Regions from separate parts of the Streptomyces sp. NPDC057900 genome, predicted to be linked through region 1. Evidence: riboswitches for the same ligand, from Rfam matches in the RefSeq annotation. Region 1 holds a riboswitch; each other region holds the start of a gene.
The links. Region 1 has a riboswitch for cyclic di-AMP ahead of ACFVQ0_RS24425 (transglycosylase SLT domain-containing protein). Riboswitches for the same ligand answer to the same signal wherever they lie in the genome.

Region 1 (5,441 bases):
GCACCGTCCCCGACCCAGGAGCGCGCAAGATGTTCGAACCCGCCCAGCCGCACCCGTACCCCGACGCGTTCCGGCCGGACGCGGCGCCTGCCCCGCACGCTCTGCTCGCGCCGCTGAGCGGTTTCCTGGGCACCTGGGCCGGGCGGGGGAGCGGTGAGTACCCGACGCTCGCCGAGGAGTTCCGGTACGCGCAGCAGGTGACCTTCAGTCACGACGGGCGGCCCTTCCTCCATTACGAGGCGCGCGCCTGGCTGCTCGACGCGGACGGCGCCCCGTTGCGGCCGTCCGCACGGGAGAGCGGCTGGTGGCGGATGCAGGCGGACGGACGGGTGGAGGCGCTGATCACCCAGCCCACCGGTGTCGCGGAGATCCTGACGGGCCGTGCGGCCGACGGCGTGGCCGACCTCGCCACCCATCAGGTCGCGCTCGCGCCCACCGCCAAGGAGGTCAAGGCCACCCGCCGTCGCTACACCCTGACGGATGACGGCACGCTCGAATTCGTCCACGACCTCGCGGCGGTCGGCCGGCCGCTCCAGCACCACCTTTCGGCGCGACTCCGGCGCGAGGGCGGCAGCCGGCCGCACTGATCCGCTCACCGTCACGGGGGCGCCGGCCGCCGTCCCGTCCGACGGCGCCCCGGCTCGGACCTCGCTCGGACCTCGCTCCGACCCCGCTCAGACCTCGGACAGCACGTCCCGCAGCCGGGCGGCGAACGCCCGTGGATGCGTGGTGTTGCCGTTGTGCCCGCCGGGGAACGGGACGACCTCCCGGCCGACCACTTCGGCGAGGCTCTGTGCGCACTGGCCGACGAAGACGGACGACGCCATGGCGCCGCCGCTCGCGGGCACGATGCGTACGGGAGTCGCCCGCAGTGCTTCCCGGTCGAGCTCGGATTCGATGACGGCGGTGAAGTCGCGCTCGATGAAGAAGCCGAAGTTGGCCACACGGCGCGGGGTGAGCGGCATCGGAGTGAGCCCCGGTTCGGTCTCCTGGCGCGCCGGGTCGATGCCGAGGACCCGGGCGATCTCGGGGAAGGCCGCTGCCAGGCCGCCGTCGCGGTAGACATCCTGAAGGTGCGCCAGCTCGGCGGCGTGCCGCTCGCGCCGTCCGGTGGGCAGCAGGGACGGCGCGACCGGGTCGTGCGCCACGAGCAGCCCGAGCTGCTCGGGGTGGGCGAGCGCCAGGTGCAGCCCGATGGCGGCGCCCATGCTGCACCCGAGCATCAGGGCGGGCTCATCGGTCAGTTCGGCCAGCAGCCGGTGCACGTCGTCGGCGTGCTGCGCCATGGTGACGCGTTGCCCGGGATCGTCGAGCGTGCTGCGGGAGAGGCCCCGGCGGTCGTAGGTGACCACGGTCCAGCGGTCCACGAGCCGGTCGACCAGGTCGGTGCTGCGGTCGGCGTCGCCCTCACCGCTCTGGGAGACGAGCAGCAGGGGCCCGGAGCCACGGGTCTCGTAGTGGAGCGTGGCGCCATCGGTGTCGAGGAACATCGGGTTCTCCCGGTCGCAGTGGTGGGCGGCGCCATGAGCGCCGGCCGATGAACCACACCGTAGTGCATCTATTTCGATGCATCAATGGAGATGCATCTGTGGGGTACGAGGTCGCGGGTGGTGTGGTTGCCGGGGGTGGTGAAATGTCCTTATTGGGTGGTTAATCGCAAACGCCATCAATGGTCACCCTGGGCCCCTTTATGTACGGCCCAAAGGTCGGGGTGCCGGGCAAATCGCCCTTTTCGGGCTCAGTGGTCAGCGTCACCTTCCCGGCCCCGGACGCGGTGCGTCCGGCCTCGGTTCCCTGCTGTGCCAAGAAAGTTGACTTCCCCCGGCAGGTCTGATGCTGAGCATTTCCTTTAATTGATCTTGCGAATCAATTGGGATCAAGAATTCCGGGCTTGTTTCGTCCGGCGTTTTTCGCTTACGGTCACCGTCAATCCGGATGGAACGCCGAATCCTGCCGCCGTCCGGGAACCCGACCCACTCACGTACGGCAGGAGCGGGGGACCCAGGTTTACTGCCGGTCCGGAATCCGGAGCGGCTTGGGGTTAAGTCGCCATCACGTGCGGCCGGACATCTCCAGTCCGAACCCGACAGCTCACCTCGCAGGCGGCGGAGAGGAAATACGCCATGCCCATCACGGGTAAGTACCGTCGTTTCAAGTCCACCACCCTGACCCGCGGCTTCATCGCCGTGAGTACGGGCGGAGTCGTTCTCGCGCTCCCCCTGATCGGTGCCGGATCCGCTTCTGCCGCACCGGCGCACCCCGCCGTCGCGGAAAAGTCGGCATCCTCGACCCCCTTTGCGGCCAAGGGAATTGCGGCCCACAAGGCGGAGTCCACCGTCTATTCCGTGGTCTCCGGCGATTCGCTTGCCAAGATCGCCCGTGGGCATTCCCTCAGCGGTGGCTGGGAGCGGCTCTACCAGGACAACCGGAGTGCGGTCGGCGGTAACCCCGACCTGATTCACCCGGGCCTCAAGCTGACCATCGGCGCCAAGTCCGCCGCCGTGGCCCCGAAGGCGGCTCCCACCGCCGATTCGAAGGCCGCCACCGAATCGAAGCCCGCGACCGACGCCGCGCAGTCGTCCGACCGGTCCGAGGGAACCGACCGCGCCGACCGCTCCGAGCGGACGGTCGCGCCCGTCGCGGAGAAGACCGCCGCCACCGGGACCACCGCCACCGAGACCGCGGCCACCGCTCCCGCGCAGGCCGCGACGGCGTACACCGACGACCTCGACGGCTGGATCAAGGAGTCGCTCGCCGTCATGGCCCAGAACGGCATCCCGGGCAGCTACGACGGCATCTACCGCAACGTGATCCGCGAGTCCTCCGGCAACCCGCAGATCGTGAACAACTGGGACTCGAACGCCGTCGCCGGCACACCCTCCAAGGGTCTCCTCCAGGTGATCCAGCCCACCTTCGACGCCTACCACGTGGCCGGTACGTCGATGGACATCCTCGACCCGGTCGCCAACATCACCGCCGCCTGCAACTACGCGGCGGCCACCTACGGCTCGATCGACAACGTCTTCGGCGCCTACTGACATACCCCGGCTCCGCCTTAGGGAGGAACCGGGCGCAGGGGCGGGAAGGGCCACGCGGCTCCTTCCCGCCCCTTTCGCGTGCCGTGCGGCCCCCGCGGACCCGCTCGGGGGCGCCCCGCAACCGGGTGCGCGATGGCACTATGAACCTTTCATCCCGCGCGCTACCCTCCGCCGCATGATTTCCACGGTGGTCTGGGGAACCGGCAATGTCGGCCGCGCGGCCATCCGCGCCGTCGAGGCCCATCCGGCCCTGAAACTGGCGCATGTGCTTGTTCACGATCCGGGCAAGGTGGGCCGCGACGCGGGCGACCTCGCCGGGACCGGCCGCGATCTGGGCGTCGCGGCGACCGACGACATCGACGCGGTGCTGGCCACCGCTCCCGGCGCGGTGGTGTACGCGGCGTCCGGGGACATCCGCCCCGACGAGGCGCTCGCCGACATCACCAGGGCGGTCCGGACCGGGGCGGTGGTCGTCACCCCCGCCCTGTACGCCCTCTACGACCAGCGGAGCGCCCCGCCCGAGCTGCGCGACCCGGTCCTGGCCGCTGTCGCGGACGGCGGCGGCTCCCTGTTCGTCTCCGGTGTCGACCCCGGCTGGGGCAACGACGTGCTGCCCCTGATGATCAGCGGACTCGGCAGCACGGTCGACGCGATCCGCTGCCAGGAGATCTTCGACTACTCCACCTACGACCAGCCCGACGCGGTCCGCGACCTGATCGGCATGGGTCACCCCATGGAGTACGAGCCGCTGATGCTCGCGGCCTCCGTCCCGACGATGGTGTGGGGCGGGCAGCTGCGGCTGATGGCCAGGGCCCTGGGCGTGGAGCTCGACGACATCCGCGAGACCATGGCCCGGCGGCCACTGGAGACGACGGTCACCACCCGGACCATGGGCGAGTTCGCGGCGGGCACCCAGGGCGCGGTGCGGTTCGAGGTGCAGGGCATCGTCGGGGGCGAGCCCCGCATCGTCATCGAGCACATCACCCGCATCCACCCCTCCTGCGCCCCGGACTGGCCGTCGCCGCCCGACGGCGCCGGTGCCCACCGCGTGATCATCGAGGGCCGTCCGCGCATCGAGGTCACCGTCGAGGCCACCGACGAGGACGAGAACCGCTCGGCGGGCGGCAACGCCACCGCGGTCGGCCGGCTGGTGAACGCCATCGACTGGCTGGTGGACGCGGAGCCCGGACTCTACGACGCACTCGACGTCCCCCTGCGCCCCGCAGCCGGCCGACTCGGAAGGAAGCAGCCATGATCATCGACATACCCGAGGGCCAGGAGCCGATCGGATACGTGTGGGGCGACATGGTCCCCGGAATCGGGATGGCCGCCGCGAACTTCTCCCTGTCGGTGTACGAGCACACCACGCTGGGCCTGCGGGAGTTCGAGGCCGCCCGGCTGCGGATCGCCCGGATCAACGGGTGCCTGTTCTGCCTGGACTGGCGCACCGAACGGGACGGCGAGAAGGTCGAGGACCAGTTCGCCGACGCGGTCGACCAGTGGCGCACCACCGAGGCCTTCGACGACCGGACCCGGCTGGCCGCCGAGTACGCCGAGCGGTACGCCCTGGACCACCACGGCCTGGACGAGGAGTTCTGGACCCGGATGACCGCGCACTACAGCCAGCGCGAGATCGTCGAGCTGAGCATGAGCATCGGCTCCTGGCTGGCGTTCGGCCGGCTCAACCACGTACTGGGTCTCGACGCCGTGTGCGTGCTGCCCGGCCACTGAACCGTGCGCCGGACGCCCCGGGCCCGTGCGTCGCGCCCCGGGCCCGGGGCGTAACCAGGAGGAGACCCGCTCCGTCATCCCCTCCTGGCCGGCCGGCCTGCCGCACCGGGCCGGTGTCACAGATCGGTCGCGATGATCTTCTCGATGTTCCGTTCGGCGAGTGCCGTGATGGTGACGAACGGATTGACGCTGGTGTTGCCGGGGATCAGCGCGCCGTCGATCACGTACAGGCCCGTATACCCGTGCAGGCGGCCGTAGTTGTCGGTGGCCCGGTCCAGCACCGCGCCCCCGAGGGGGTGGTAGGTGAGGTGGTCGCCCCAGATCTTGTACACACCGAACAGGTCCGTCCGGTAGATCGTCCCCTCCTTGGCATTGATCTTGTCGAAGATCGTCTTGGCCATGTCGATGGACGGCTGCTTCCACGCGGTCTGCCAGTTCAGGTCGACCTTGCCCGTCGCGGGGTTCCAGGAGAACTGGGCCCGGTTCGGGTTCTTCGTGATCGACAGGTAGAACGAGGCGAACGTCTCGATCCCGGTCGGCAGCGGTGCGACCTCGGCGAACGCGCCGCCGGCGGCCCAGTTGTCGATGCCGCCGCAGGGAATGCTCGCCTGGACCGCCCCGGTCGGGTCCCACAGGTGGTTGGCACGGCCGCACATGACGTTGCCGTTGTCG
Region 2 (5,441 bases), on a different contig from region 1:
TGCTTCTGGAGCTCTGCCTGGCGGGCGGCGAGCTCGGCCAGCTGCCCGGCCGCCTCCGAGCGCAGCTGCGCCACGTCCGCCACCTGGCGCCGCACGGTGCGGAGCTCGTCGGCCCGGCCGGACGCGGCCTGCTCCACGTAGGAGGCGCGCTGGAGGTACTGGTCGGGGTCGGACGAGAGGACCAGCTGGAGGGACGGATCGAGGCCGCCCGCACGGTACTGCGCGGCGGCGTACGAGCCCAGCGCCTCGCGCGAGGTGTTGAGCCGCTCGGTCCTGCGGGCGGCCTCGTCGCGCAGCGCGTCGATCGACCTGGTGGTGGCGGCCACCTTCACCTTCGCGCCGTTGTAATGCTCGGTGGCGACCTCCGCCTCCCGGTACAGCCGGTCCACCTCGGCCTTGACCTCGGCGGCGGTGGGCGTCGGCTCTGCGTGCGCGGATCCCGGCAGCGCGGCAGCGGTCGCGGCCCCGGCGAGGGCGAGGGTCGCTGCGGTGCGGGCAGCAGAGCCGGTGTACGGGCGCTGCTTGGGTTTCCGGTGCGCGGCCACGAGGGCGGTGGTCCTTCCAGTCGACTGCCCGCCGGGGCCTACCGGCGGACCCGCCCGGTCCGGCGGCGGGTCACCAACAGGGGGAGCGGCCCGCCGCCGGATCTCTCGGCGGGGCGACCGGGCCGTGCCGTCCGGGTGCGGAGCGGCGGTGATCCGGTCACCTGGTAGGGACGCTAAACCCGGGGCACGGGGAAGAGTCGTAATGACGCTTATTGCCCGAATTTGGCGCTGCGTTGTTCCTGAATGACAGGGAAAATTGCACCAGAGTCAGGCAATTGGTGCATTCATCAGTCAAGAGGTCAGGAACTGGCACCTGGCTGCGGAGGCCTGCTAGGGGCAGGGCTAGGGTGCGGAACCATGCGTGTACTCATCGATGTCTTCGTCGCCCTCCACATCATCGGAATCGCCGCCCTGCTGGGAGGTTTCCTCACCCAGATGAAGGCGATGAGCGCGGGGACGGCCCGATTCGTACCGGGGATGCTGCACGGCGCGCTGACCATGCTGGTCACCGGAATCGCCCTGGTCGGGCTCGACCAGGCCGACGACCACCCCGTGAACAACGTCAAGATCGGCATCAAGCTGCTGATCCTCGTCGTCATCCTCGGGCTGGTCTACGTCAAGCGGGACGAGGAGAGGGTCGACAAGGGCCTCTTCGCGGCGGTGGGCGGACTGACGATGGTCAACATCTTCATCGCCACGCTCTGGACCTGAGAACCCGCCGCGACGGCGGCCTAGCCGGGACGCACACTCCCGTAGATCGGCATGTAGTAGATCGACTCCTCGCGCACATTGGCCCCCGGCTTCGGCGCGTGGATCATCATGCCGTCGCCCTTGTAGATCCCGACGTGGCTGATGTCGTCGTAGAAGAAGACCAGGTCCCCGGGCTGAAGGTTCTCCGTGGCGATCCGGGTGCCGACGTTCACCTGGTCCCAGGTGGTCCGGGGAATGGTGACGCCCGCGGACTTCCAGGCCGCCTGGGTCAGCCCGGAGCAGTCGTACGAGGACGGGCCGGTGGCCCCCCAGACGTACGGCTTGCCGATCTGGGCCCTGGCGAACGCGAGGACCTTCTCGGCCTTCGTCGTGGCGCTGCTGTCCGAACCGGAACCCGTGCCGGTGCCGGTGCCGGTGCCGGTGTCTGACCCCGTGCCCGATCCCGTGCCCGTACCGGAGCCCGTGCCGCTCCCGCCGGCGGCCTCCTTGGCCTTGCGGTCGGCCTCCGCCTTCGCGGCCGCCTGCTTCTTCGCCAGCTCCTCGGCCTTGCGCGCGGCCTCGGCCTTCTTCTTCTCCTCCAGCTCGGCCAGCCGCGCCTTCTCCTGCGCGGTCAGCTTCGACAGCAGCGTGCGCGCCTCGGTCAGCTTGTTCTGCACGTTCTGCTTGCTGGTGCGCAGCTTGGTCTGCGACGCGGTGAGCGTCTCCAGGCTCGTCACCGCCTCGGCCCGCTTCTTCGACGCCTCCGCCTGCTTCGTACGGAAGTCCGTGACGGCCTGCTGCTGGTTGGCGGCCATCCGGTTCATCAGGTGGGTCTGGTCGAAGAACGACTGCGGGTCGTTGGCCAGGAAGAAGGTGGCCGTCGGCGCGAGCGCGCCGTCGCGGTACTGGGCGGCCGCGTAGTTCCCGAGCGTGCGGCGGGCGTCGTTCAGCTTGTCGGCGCGCTTGGCGATGTCGTCCAGCAGCGCGTCCACCTTGGTGCGCTGCGCGGCGGACGCCTCTTTCGCCTCGTCGTAGTGCTGGGTCGCGGTCCCCGCCTGCCGGTAGAGGTCGTCGACCTTCTTCTGGACGTCCTCGATGCTGGGCTTCGGGGCCGGGGCCGCCAGCGCGCTCTGCGTGGACAGCAGGGTCACGGAGGCCAGTGCGGCCGTTGTGAACCCGATGGCGGGGGTGGTGCTGCGCACCCGGGGGCGCGGTTTGCGATGCGATGCCAAGGCCGGCATTTCCTTCCGTGGACCGCCTACCGGGTTAGCTGTCGGGTTCGGGCGGAACGGAAGGCTGCCCTACGGTCCTGGTGGGGGTTGCGGACCGATTCACCCCGGTGCTGCGTGTGGGTCCCCGGTTCCGGACCCCGTACGGGCGGCCCGGATTCGGCGTGGACGCCCGCTCGGCGTGGTTCGCCTCTGGGGGTACGGCCGTCCGAACGAGCACGCTAGCCAACTCATGGTGCCGCTGTGAAGGTTGATGTTCGATATGCCCGATACATTTTCGTGACCTTGCGGAACCGGTGCGGTACGGCCGGGCGCGGCGGGGAGATTCCCTACACAGGGTGGCCCGGACATCGCCGTGTGTGGCTCCGGCGGGTACGGGTTCTGCCGTGCGGGCCCGGGGTGTCAGTGGGGCCGCCTAGACTCGGACAGCGATGAGCAGCCTCTTTGACGACAGTTTCCTGGCCGGCCTCCAGCACGCGGAGGACGGGCCCCCGCCGCCCCCCGAGGACTCCGCACCCGAAGCGGTGCCGGAGGACCTCTTCGGAGGCGTGTTCGACGGGCCCCCGCCGCCCCGCGACGCGTACTACCGCGACGGGGCCCACCGCCCGGTCATCGACGCCGCCGCGCTGCTCGACGGGCTGAACACCGAGCAGCGCGCCGCCGTCGTGCACGCGGGCTCCCCGCTGCTCATCGTCGCCGGGGCCGGTTCCGGCAAGACCCGGGTGCTGACGCACCGCATCGCCCACCTGCTGGCCGAGCGCGGGGTGCACCCCGGCCAGATCCTGGCGATCACCTTCACCAACAAGGCCGCCGGCGAGATGAAGGAGCGCGTCGAGCAGCTCGTCGGCCCGCGCGCCAACGCCATGTGGGTCATGACGTTCCACAGCGCGTGCGTCCGCATCCTGCGCCGCGAGTCGAAGAAGCTCGGCTTCACCTCCTCGTTCTCGATCTACGACGCGGCGGACTCCAAGCGGCTGATGGCCCTGGTCTGCCGCGATCTCGACCTCGACCCGAAGCGCTTCCCGCCGAAGTCGTTCACGGCCAAGGTGTCGAACCTGAAGAACGAGCTGATCGACGAGGAGACCTTCGCCGGACAGGCCACGGACGGCTTCGAGAAGACCCTCGCCCAGGCCTACGCGATGTACCAGTCCCGGCTGCGCGAGGCCAACGCGCTGGACTTCGACGACATCATCATGACGACGGTGCACCTGCTCCAGGCCTTCCCCGACGTCGCGGAGCACTACCGCCGCCGCTTCCGGCACGTCCTGGTCGACGAGTACCAGGACACCAACCACGCCCAGTACACCCTCGTACGGGAGCTGGTCGGCCCGTCCGGTGCCGCCGACGCCCCCGGCGAACTGTGCGTCGTCGGTGACGCCGACCAGTCGATCTACGCCTTCCGGGGCGCCACGATCCGCAACATCCTCCAGTTCGAGGAGGACTACCCGGACGCGACCACGATCCTGCTGGAGCAGAACTACCGCTCCACCCAGACGATCCTGTCCGCCGCCAACGCCGTCATCGAGCGCAACGAGAGCCGCCGACCGAAGAACCTCTGGACCAACGCCGGCTCCGGCACCCGGATCACCGGCTACGTCGCGGACACCGAGCACGACGAGGCGCAGTTCGTCGCGGACGAGATCGACCGGCTGACCGACGCGGGCGACGCCAAGGCGGGCGACGTCGCGATCTTCTACCGGACGAACGCGCAGTCCCGTGTCTTCGAGGAGATCTTCATCAGGGTCGGCCTCCCCTACAAGGTCGTCGGTGGCGTGCGCTTCTACGAGCGCAAGGAGGTCAGGGACGTCCTGGCCTACCTCCGGGTGCTGTCCAACCCGGAGGACACCGTCCCGCTGCGCCGCATCCTGAACGTGCCCAAGCGCGGCATCGGGGACCGGGCGGAGGCGATGATCGACGCCCTGTCGATGCGCGAGAAGATCACCTTCCCGCAGGCGCTGCGCCGCGTCGACGAGGCGTACGGCATGGCCGCCCGTTCCGCCAACGCCGTCAAGCGGTTCAACACGCTGATGGAGGAGCTGCGCACGATCGTCGAGTCGGGCGCGGGCCCGGCCGTGGTGCTGGAGGCCGTCATGGAGCGGACCGGCTACCTGGCCGAGCTCCAGGCCTCCACCGACCCGCAGGACGAGACCCGGATCGAGAACCTCCAGGAGCTCGCCTCCGTGGCGCTCGAATTCGAGCAGGACCGGGGCGAGGAGGAGGGGTCGGGCACGCTCGCCGAGTTCCTGGAGCGGGTCGCGCTCGTCGCCGACTCCGACCAGATCCCCGACGAGGACACCGACGGCTCCGGAGTCGTCACGCTGATGACCCTGCACACGGCGAAGGGCCTCGAATTCCCGGTGGTCTTCCTGACCGGCATGGAGGACGGCGTCTTCCCGCACATGCGCGCGCTGGGCCAGGTCAAGGAGCTGGAGGAGGAGCGCCGGCTCGCCTATGTCGGCATCACCCGCGCCCGCGAGCGGCTCTATCTGACCCGGGCGTCGATGCGCAGCGCGTGGGGCCAGCCCTCGTACAACCCGCCGTCGCGGTTCCTGGAGGAGATCCCGGATCAGCACCTGGAGTGGAAGCGCAAGGGCCCGATGGCGGCTCCGGCGGGACCGACGTCGGGCATCACCTCATCGCTGTCCGCGTCCCGTTCGCGCTCCGGGCCCTCGGGCTTCGCGACCCGGCGGACGTCGGACAAGCCGACGATCACGCTGGTGGTCGGTGACCGGGTCACGCACGACCAGTTCGGTCTGGGCACGGTGACGGCGGTCGACGGCATCGGCGACCAGGCGAAGGCCACGGTCGACTTCGGGGACGAGCGGCCGAAGAAGCTGCTGCTGCGGTACGCCCCGGTCCAGAAGCTGTAGCGCCCCGGCCCGGTCGGATCAGGTCGGGTCGATGTTGTGGCTGCGGAGCCAGGGCAGCGGGTCGACGGCCGCGCCGCCGCCGGGCCGCACCTCGAAGTGCATGTGCG
Region 3 (5,441 bases), on a different contig from region 1:
GGGCGCCGAAGAGCGGGCTCAGGAGCTCCATCACCTCGGGCGACATCCCGGCCTCCGAGGTGTCGCTGCGGCGCACCCGGTAGCGGCGGTGGGTGTCGTTGGACTTGAGGTAGTCCGCCTCGATCGTGTCGCGCCCGACGCCCACCGCGAGCAGCGAGACCGCGATCGAGAGCCCGGCCCGGTCCTTGCCCGCCGCGCAGTGCATCAGGGCCGGGACGCTGTCCTCGGCCAGGGCGTGCAGCACCCGGCTGTGCTCGGCGGTGCGGTCCAGGATGATCGACCGGTAGGAGGCGACCATGCGGTCCGTCCCCTTGCCGCCGCCGAGGATTCCGCGCAGCTCGTCCATCTCGCCGTCGCGCACCATCCGCCAGAACTCGCTGCCGTCCGCCGGGTCGGTGAGCGGGATGTTCACATTGCGCACGCCGGGCAGCTCGACGTCCGGTCCGTCCAGCTTGAGGTCGGCGGCGTTACGGAAGTCGAAGACCGTGTGCAGGCCGAGGCCGCCGAGGAACGCCGCGTCCTCGGGTGTGGCGCTCGCCAGGTGGCCGCTGCGGTAGAGCCGTCCGTGGCGAACCCGGCGACCGTCCGACGTCGGCAGTCCGCCCACGTCACGGAAGTTACGGACCCCCGCCAGCTCGGGTTCCGTCGACGGGGTCTGTGGCAGCTGCTGCGTCACGGTCACTCCTGGGGGCTCTGCCGCCGACGCGTGTCGCCGACGGGTCCATTCCCGTGACGATACGACATCGGATACACGGACAATCATCCCGGCGGCGCCCCTGTTTCGCGCCCCGTCCCGCGCCCTGTTTCGCCTCCTGTGCCGCCCCCTGTGCTGTGCCTTTGCGGGACGCCGCGCGAACAGTAGGCGTGACATGTCCGTATTGAGGCTTTTAGTCGAACATGCCCTGCTTATGCGGGAGATGGTCGCCCTCTCGTGAGCGGGATCATATCCGTGACGGTGTGTGGCGGCGCGCCGCTCGGGTAATCCGTGCGCCAAGCGGAATGCCAAGATCCATAATCCACGGAGTGTGACCGGAATTCCGCATCGAATTCCCGGTCCGGAATACGGCGTGGAACCCGTGGCTTGTTTCCGCCGTCCCGGCTCGCTTACGTTCCATGTCAATCCGGATGGAACGCCTAATCCTGCCGCCGTCCGGAATTCCGCACCCACTCACCGTGTGGCAGGAGCGGGGGACCCAGGTAAGCCGCCGACCGGAGCGATCCGGACGGCTCGGGGTGAAGTCGCGCCAGGCGCGGCCGGGCATCTCCAGCCCGAACCCGACAGCTCACCTCGTAGGCGCCGGAGAGGAAATTCTTCATGCCCATCCCGGGTAAGCACCGCCGTCCCAAGTCCAGCACCATCGCCCGCGGCGTCGTCGTCGCGAGCGCCGGCGGAGCCGTCATCGCGCTTCCGCTGCTTGGCGCCACCGGTGCCAACGCCGCGGAGCAGGCCGCTCCCGCCACCGCGAAGTCGGCCGCCGCCACGCACGCCACCCCGGCCAAGCCGGTCGCGGACAAGCAGTCCGGCACCAAGACGTACTCCGTGGTCTCCGGTGACTACCTGTCGAAGATCGCCGCCGAGCACCACGTCAAGGGCGGCTGGGAGAAGCTGTACCAGGACAACCGCGAGGTCGTCGGCGACAACCCGAGCCTGATCTTCCCGGGCATGAAGCTGACCCTCGGCGGCAAGGCCTGGGGCCACGCCCCGGCCACCGGCTCGCACACCTCCACGGGCGCCACCACCCCGTCGAAGGCCCCCTCGAAGGCCCCGGCCAAGACCGAGTCGAAGGCGCCCGCGGCCTCCGACACCGCGTCCTCCTCCGACACCCAGGCCTCCAACACGGCCTCGTCGGACCAGGGCAGCGCCTCCGGTTACGTCCACCCGGTCCCCGGTAACCACACCACCGCCTACCGCGCCTCCGGTGCCAGCTGGTCCAGCGGCAGCCACACCGGCATCGACTTCCCCGTCTCCACCGGCACCAGCGTGAAGGCGATCACCTCCGGCACCGTCGTCACCGCGGGCTGGGGCGGCGCGTACGGCAACGAGGTCGTCATCAAGCACGCCGACGGCCACTACTCGCAGTACGGCCACATGTCCTCGCTCTCCGTCTCGGCGGGCCAGACCGTGACCGCGGGCCAGCAGGTCGGCCTCTCCGGCGCCACCGGCAACGCCACCGGCCCGCACCTCCACTTCGAGGTCCGCACCGGCCCGGCGTACGGCTCGGACATCGACCCGATCGCCTACCTGGCGTCGCACGGGATCAACGTCTGATCCGGACAGCGGCGGTCCGGTGACCCGGACCAGGTCAGTACAGAGGGACGGTGCGCGGCGGCGCACCGTCCCTCTGCTTTGTCGATGCCGGTGCGGCTGGGGCGACCGTCCTTATTCCCCCTTTACCAAAATCTGACCGGGTGGTCTATCTCACCACCCGTCAACCCCGTATTACGGTCGCGTAGGTCACAATCGACGGTGCAGGATATGCCCTTGTGGCAGACGATTCGAGAAACATCCGACAGGGCGTCATCAACCGACAGGGCGCCATCGAGTCGTACGCGGCGATTGGCGACAGTTTCACCGAGGGAGTCGGCGACCCCGGCCCGGGCGGGACATTCGTCGGCTGGGCCGACCGGTTCGCGGTAATCCTGGCCGACCAGCTCCCGGACCCGGAAACGGCGCAGGGCGGCACAGCCGCCGCGCCCGGACACTTCCGGTACGCCAATCTCGCCGTACGAGGACGCCTTCTCGACCAGATAGTCGAGGAGCAGGTACCCCGCGCCAAGGAACTCGCCCCGGACCTGGTGAGCTTCTGCGCGGGCGGCAACGACATCATCCGGCCGGGCACCGACCCCGACGACGTGGCCGAGCGCTTCGAGCGCGCGGTCGCCGAGCTGACCCGGTCGGTCGGCACCGTCATGGTCACCACCGGCTTCGACACCCGAGGTGTTCCGGTCCTGCGCCATCTGCGCGGCAAGATCGCCACCTACACCGCCCACGTGCGGTCCATCGCGGACCGCTACGACTGCCCGGTGCTCGACCTGTGGTCCCTGCGCTCCGTGCAGGACCGGCGCGCCTGGGACGGCGACCGGCTGCACCTGTCGCCCGAGGGGCACACCCGCGTCGCGCTGCGCGCCGCCCAGGTCCTCGGACTCGACGTGCCGGCCGACCCGGACCAGGAGTGGCCGCCGCAGGCGCACCGGGGAACGCTGGAGGTCCGGCGCGACGACATCCACTGGGCCCGCGAGTACCTGGTGCCGTGGATCGGGCGCCGGCTGCGCGGCGAGTCGTCGGGGGACCACGTGGAGGCGAAGCGGCCGGACCTGCTGCCCCTCTGAGAGGCCGGTCCGGTCAGAGTTCGCCGAACGGGTGCCGTTCGGCGAACTCCGGCGAGGGCGTCCCCAGGAGTTGGGGACCCGCCCGCCCGGCGGAACGCGGCAACCGGGCCGGTACGCGTTCCAGCACGCCGCCCGCGAACACGTCGTACAGCGGCAGCGTCTCCAGATGGACGTAGCCGATATGGCAGTCGCACATCGCCAGCGGGCACGGCCGGGGGCCCAGTGCCTCGCGGTAGCTGCCGTCGTAGAGATTGCCGAGCTCGGCCCGGACGAAATGGCAGCGGCGCACCGTGCCCTCCCCGTCCACCGAGATGACCGACTCACCGGTCCGGCAGGGCAGCCCGGCCGAGCGGTGCGGATGGCGGCTGTACGGGAACAGCGGGTCGATCTCCGTCCACCGGGCGGCCTCCGCGTCCGTGTAGGTGTGCCCCTCCGCGGCGTTGACCCAGAGGTACACGTCCGCCGGCAGCGCCGCCCGCAGCCGCCGGGCCTCGTCGAGGTGATCGTCCAGGCCGACCACGCCGACGCTGTGCCGGATCCCCAGGGACGTCAGCTCCCCGCACCGGTCCAGGAAACGCTCGTACGGCGTCTGGCCCGGGTGGTACGTGCACCAGAGCGCGATCTTGTCCCGGCCGGCGGCGCCCGCCCCGGCCAGCCACCGCGTACGTCCGCTCAGGTTCGTCTGGATCGCCACCCGGCGGATGTGCGGCAGCCCGGCCAGCTCGACCATCGCCCGGCGGTACCAGGAGCGGACGAGCCCCTCGCCCCACGGGGTGAACAGCACCGAGATCCGGTCGTCCCGCTGCGCCGCCGCCCATGCCGTGAACCGCTCCAGCGCGGCCCGGTCGGCGAGCAGCTGCTCCCGGCTGTCGCGCCGCTTGGCGAACGGGCAGTACGGGCAGTCGTAATCGCACGACGCGAGCGGACCCCGGTAGAGAATCGTCAGATCCATACGGGGCTCACTTCAGCTCGTACGAGGCCATCGCGGCCCGCACGGCGGGGGAGAAGAGCTCGGGGCCCAGCGCGTCGGAGTGCGCGAGCCCCTCGGGCGACAGGCGCAGCAGCCCGGCGGCCGGTGCGTCCGGATCGAGCCAGCCCCGCTCCTCGAACAGGGCCAGCTCCGCGGGGAAGTCGTCCTGCGGGCTGCTGCCGAACCGCTCGCGGTACTCCGGCAGCCGCATACCCCCGGCCTGCAGGACCGACTGGAGGAGATGGCGGCGGCGTGCCTCGTCGCCGTCGGTGTACCGGCCCACCTCGGCGTGCGAGAAGTCCTCGGTCGCGGTGTAGCCGTCGATGATCGTCCGTATCTCCCGCATCTCCACGGCGTAGTCGAAGGAGTAGTGCAGCCGGGAGGTGTAGGAGCGGGCGCCGCAGCCGAGACCGACCATCCCGTCGGTCTGGCACGCGTAGTCGTCGGGGCCCTGCGCGGGCGGGGCGTCGGCCCGCCGGAACATCCGCATGGACACCTGCTCGTAGCCGTGCGCCAGGAGGTGATCGCGGCCCGCGCGGTAGAGCCGCAGTCGCTGTTCGTCCCAGGCGGTTTCCGCGTCCGCCGCGGCGGCGCCGGTCCGGCCGAGGCCGGTCAGCGGACGGACGTACAGCGGGTAGAGGTACAGCTCTTCCGGCCGCCACTGGAGCGCCGCGTCGAGCGAGGTGCGCCAGCTCGCCTCGTCCTGTCCGTCGATGCCGTAGATCAGGTCGATGTTGAGGACCGGTATGCGGGCGTCCCTGATCAGCCCCAGGGCGGCCTCCACATCCGCCCGGCGCTGCGGACGCACCGCCGCCCGTGCCTCGGCCTCCACGAAGCTCTGCACACCGATGCTGATCCTGGTCGCCCCGCGCTCCGCCAGGACGGCCAGCCGGTCGGCGGTGGCGGTCGACGGTGACGTCTCGACGGACAGGGGCACGGAGCGGAGATCGGCGCCCATGCGCTTCTCCGCTATGTCGCAGAGGCGCTCCAGTTCGCCCGCCGTCAGGAAGGTCGGGGTTCCGCCGCCGAAGGCCGCCGCGGCGAAACGCACCGGCTCCGTGTCGCCCAAGGCCTCCCGTACGGCTGTCGCCTGCCGGTCCAGCGCGTCGAGGTAGCGGCCGGTCAGCTCGTCGGGGGCGCC

Region 2: another riboswitch for cyclic di-AMP. It lies ahead of ACFVQ0_RS10210 (NlpC/P60 family protein); the one in region 1 lies ahead of ACFVQ0_RS24425 (transglycosylase SLT domain-containing protein).
Region 3: another riboswitch for cyclic di-AMP. It lies ahead of ACFVQ0_RS03315 (peptidoglycan DD-metalloendopeptidase family protein); the one in region 1 lies ahead of ACFVQ0_RS24425 (transglycosylase SLT domain-containing protein).

The regions. Positions count from the first base shown of each region.
Region 1 covers NZ_JBHVOI010000006.1:391,233-396,673, forward strand. The annotation lists gene ACFVQ0_RS24415 (FABP family protein) at 30-587, shown strand; gene ACFVQ0_RS24420 (alpha/beta fold hydrolase) at 675-1,490, opposite strand; cyclic di-AMP (ydaO/yuaA leader) riboswitch at 1,932-2,120, shown strand; gene ACFVQ0_RS24425 (transglycosylase SLT domain-containing protein) at 2,124-3,038, shown strand; gene ACFVQ0_RS24430 (dihydrodipicolinate reductase) at 3,214-4,293, shown strand; gene ACFVQ0_RS24435 (carboxymuconolactone decarboxylase family protein) at 4,290-4,769, shown strand; gene ACFVQ0_RS24440 (GMC oxidoreductase) at 4,886-5,441, opposite strand, start outside.
Region 2 covers NZ_JBHVOI010000002.1:628,862-634,302, forward strand. The annotation lists gene ACFVQ0_RS10200 (NlpC/P60 family protein) at 1-545, opposite strand, end outside; gene ACFVQ0_RS10205 (hypothetical protein) at 903-1,256, shown strand; gene ACFVQ0_RS10210 (NlpC/P60 family protein) at 1,277-2,476, opposite strand; cyclic di-AMP (ydaO/yuaA leader) riboswitch at 2,475-2,639, opposite strand; gene pcrA (DNA helicase PcrA) at 2,896-5,334, shown strand; gene ACFVQ0_RS10220 (M23 family metallopeptidase) at 5,353-5,441, opposite strand, start outside.
Region 3 covers NZ_JBHVOI010000001.1:811,834-817,274, reverse strand. The annotation lists gene ACFVQ0_RS03320 (tyrosine-protein phosphatase) at 1-676, opposite strand, end outside; cyclic di-AMP (ydaO/yuaA leader) riboswitch at 1,122-1,312, shown strand; gene ACFVQ0_RS03315 (peptidoglycan DD-metalloendopeptidase family protein) at 1,316-2,269, shown strand; gene ACFVQ0_RS03310 (SGNH/GDSL hydrolase family protein) at 2,485-3,330, shown strand; gene ACFVQ0_RS03305 (STM4011 family radical SAM protein) at 3,344-4,282, opposite strand; gene ACFVQ0_RS03300 (STM4012 family radical SAM protein) at 4,290-5,441, opposite strand, start outside.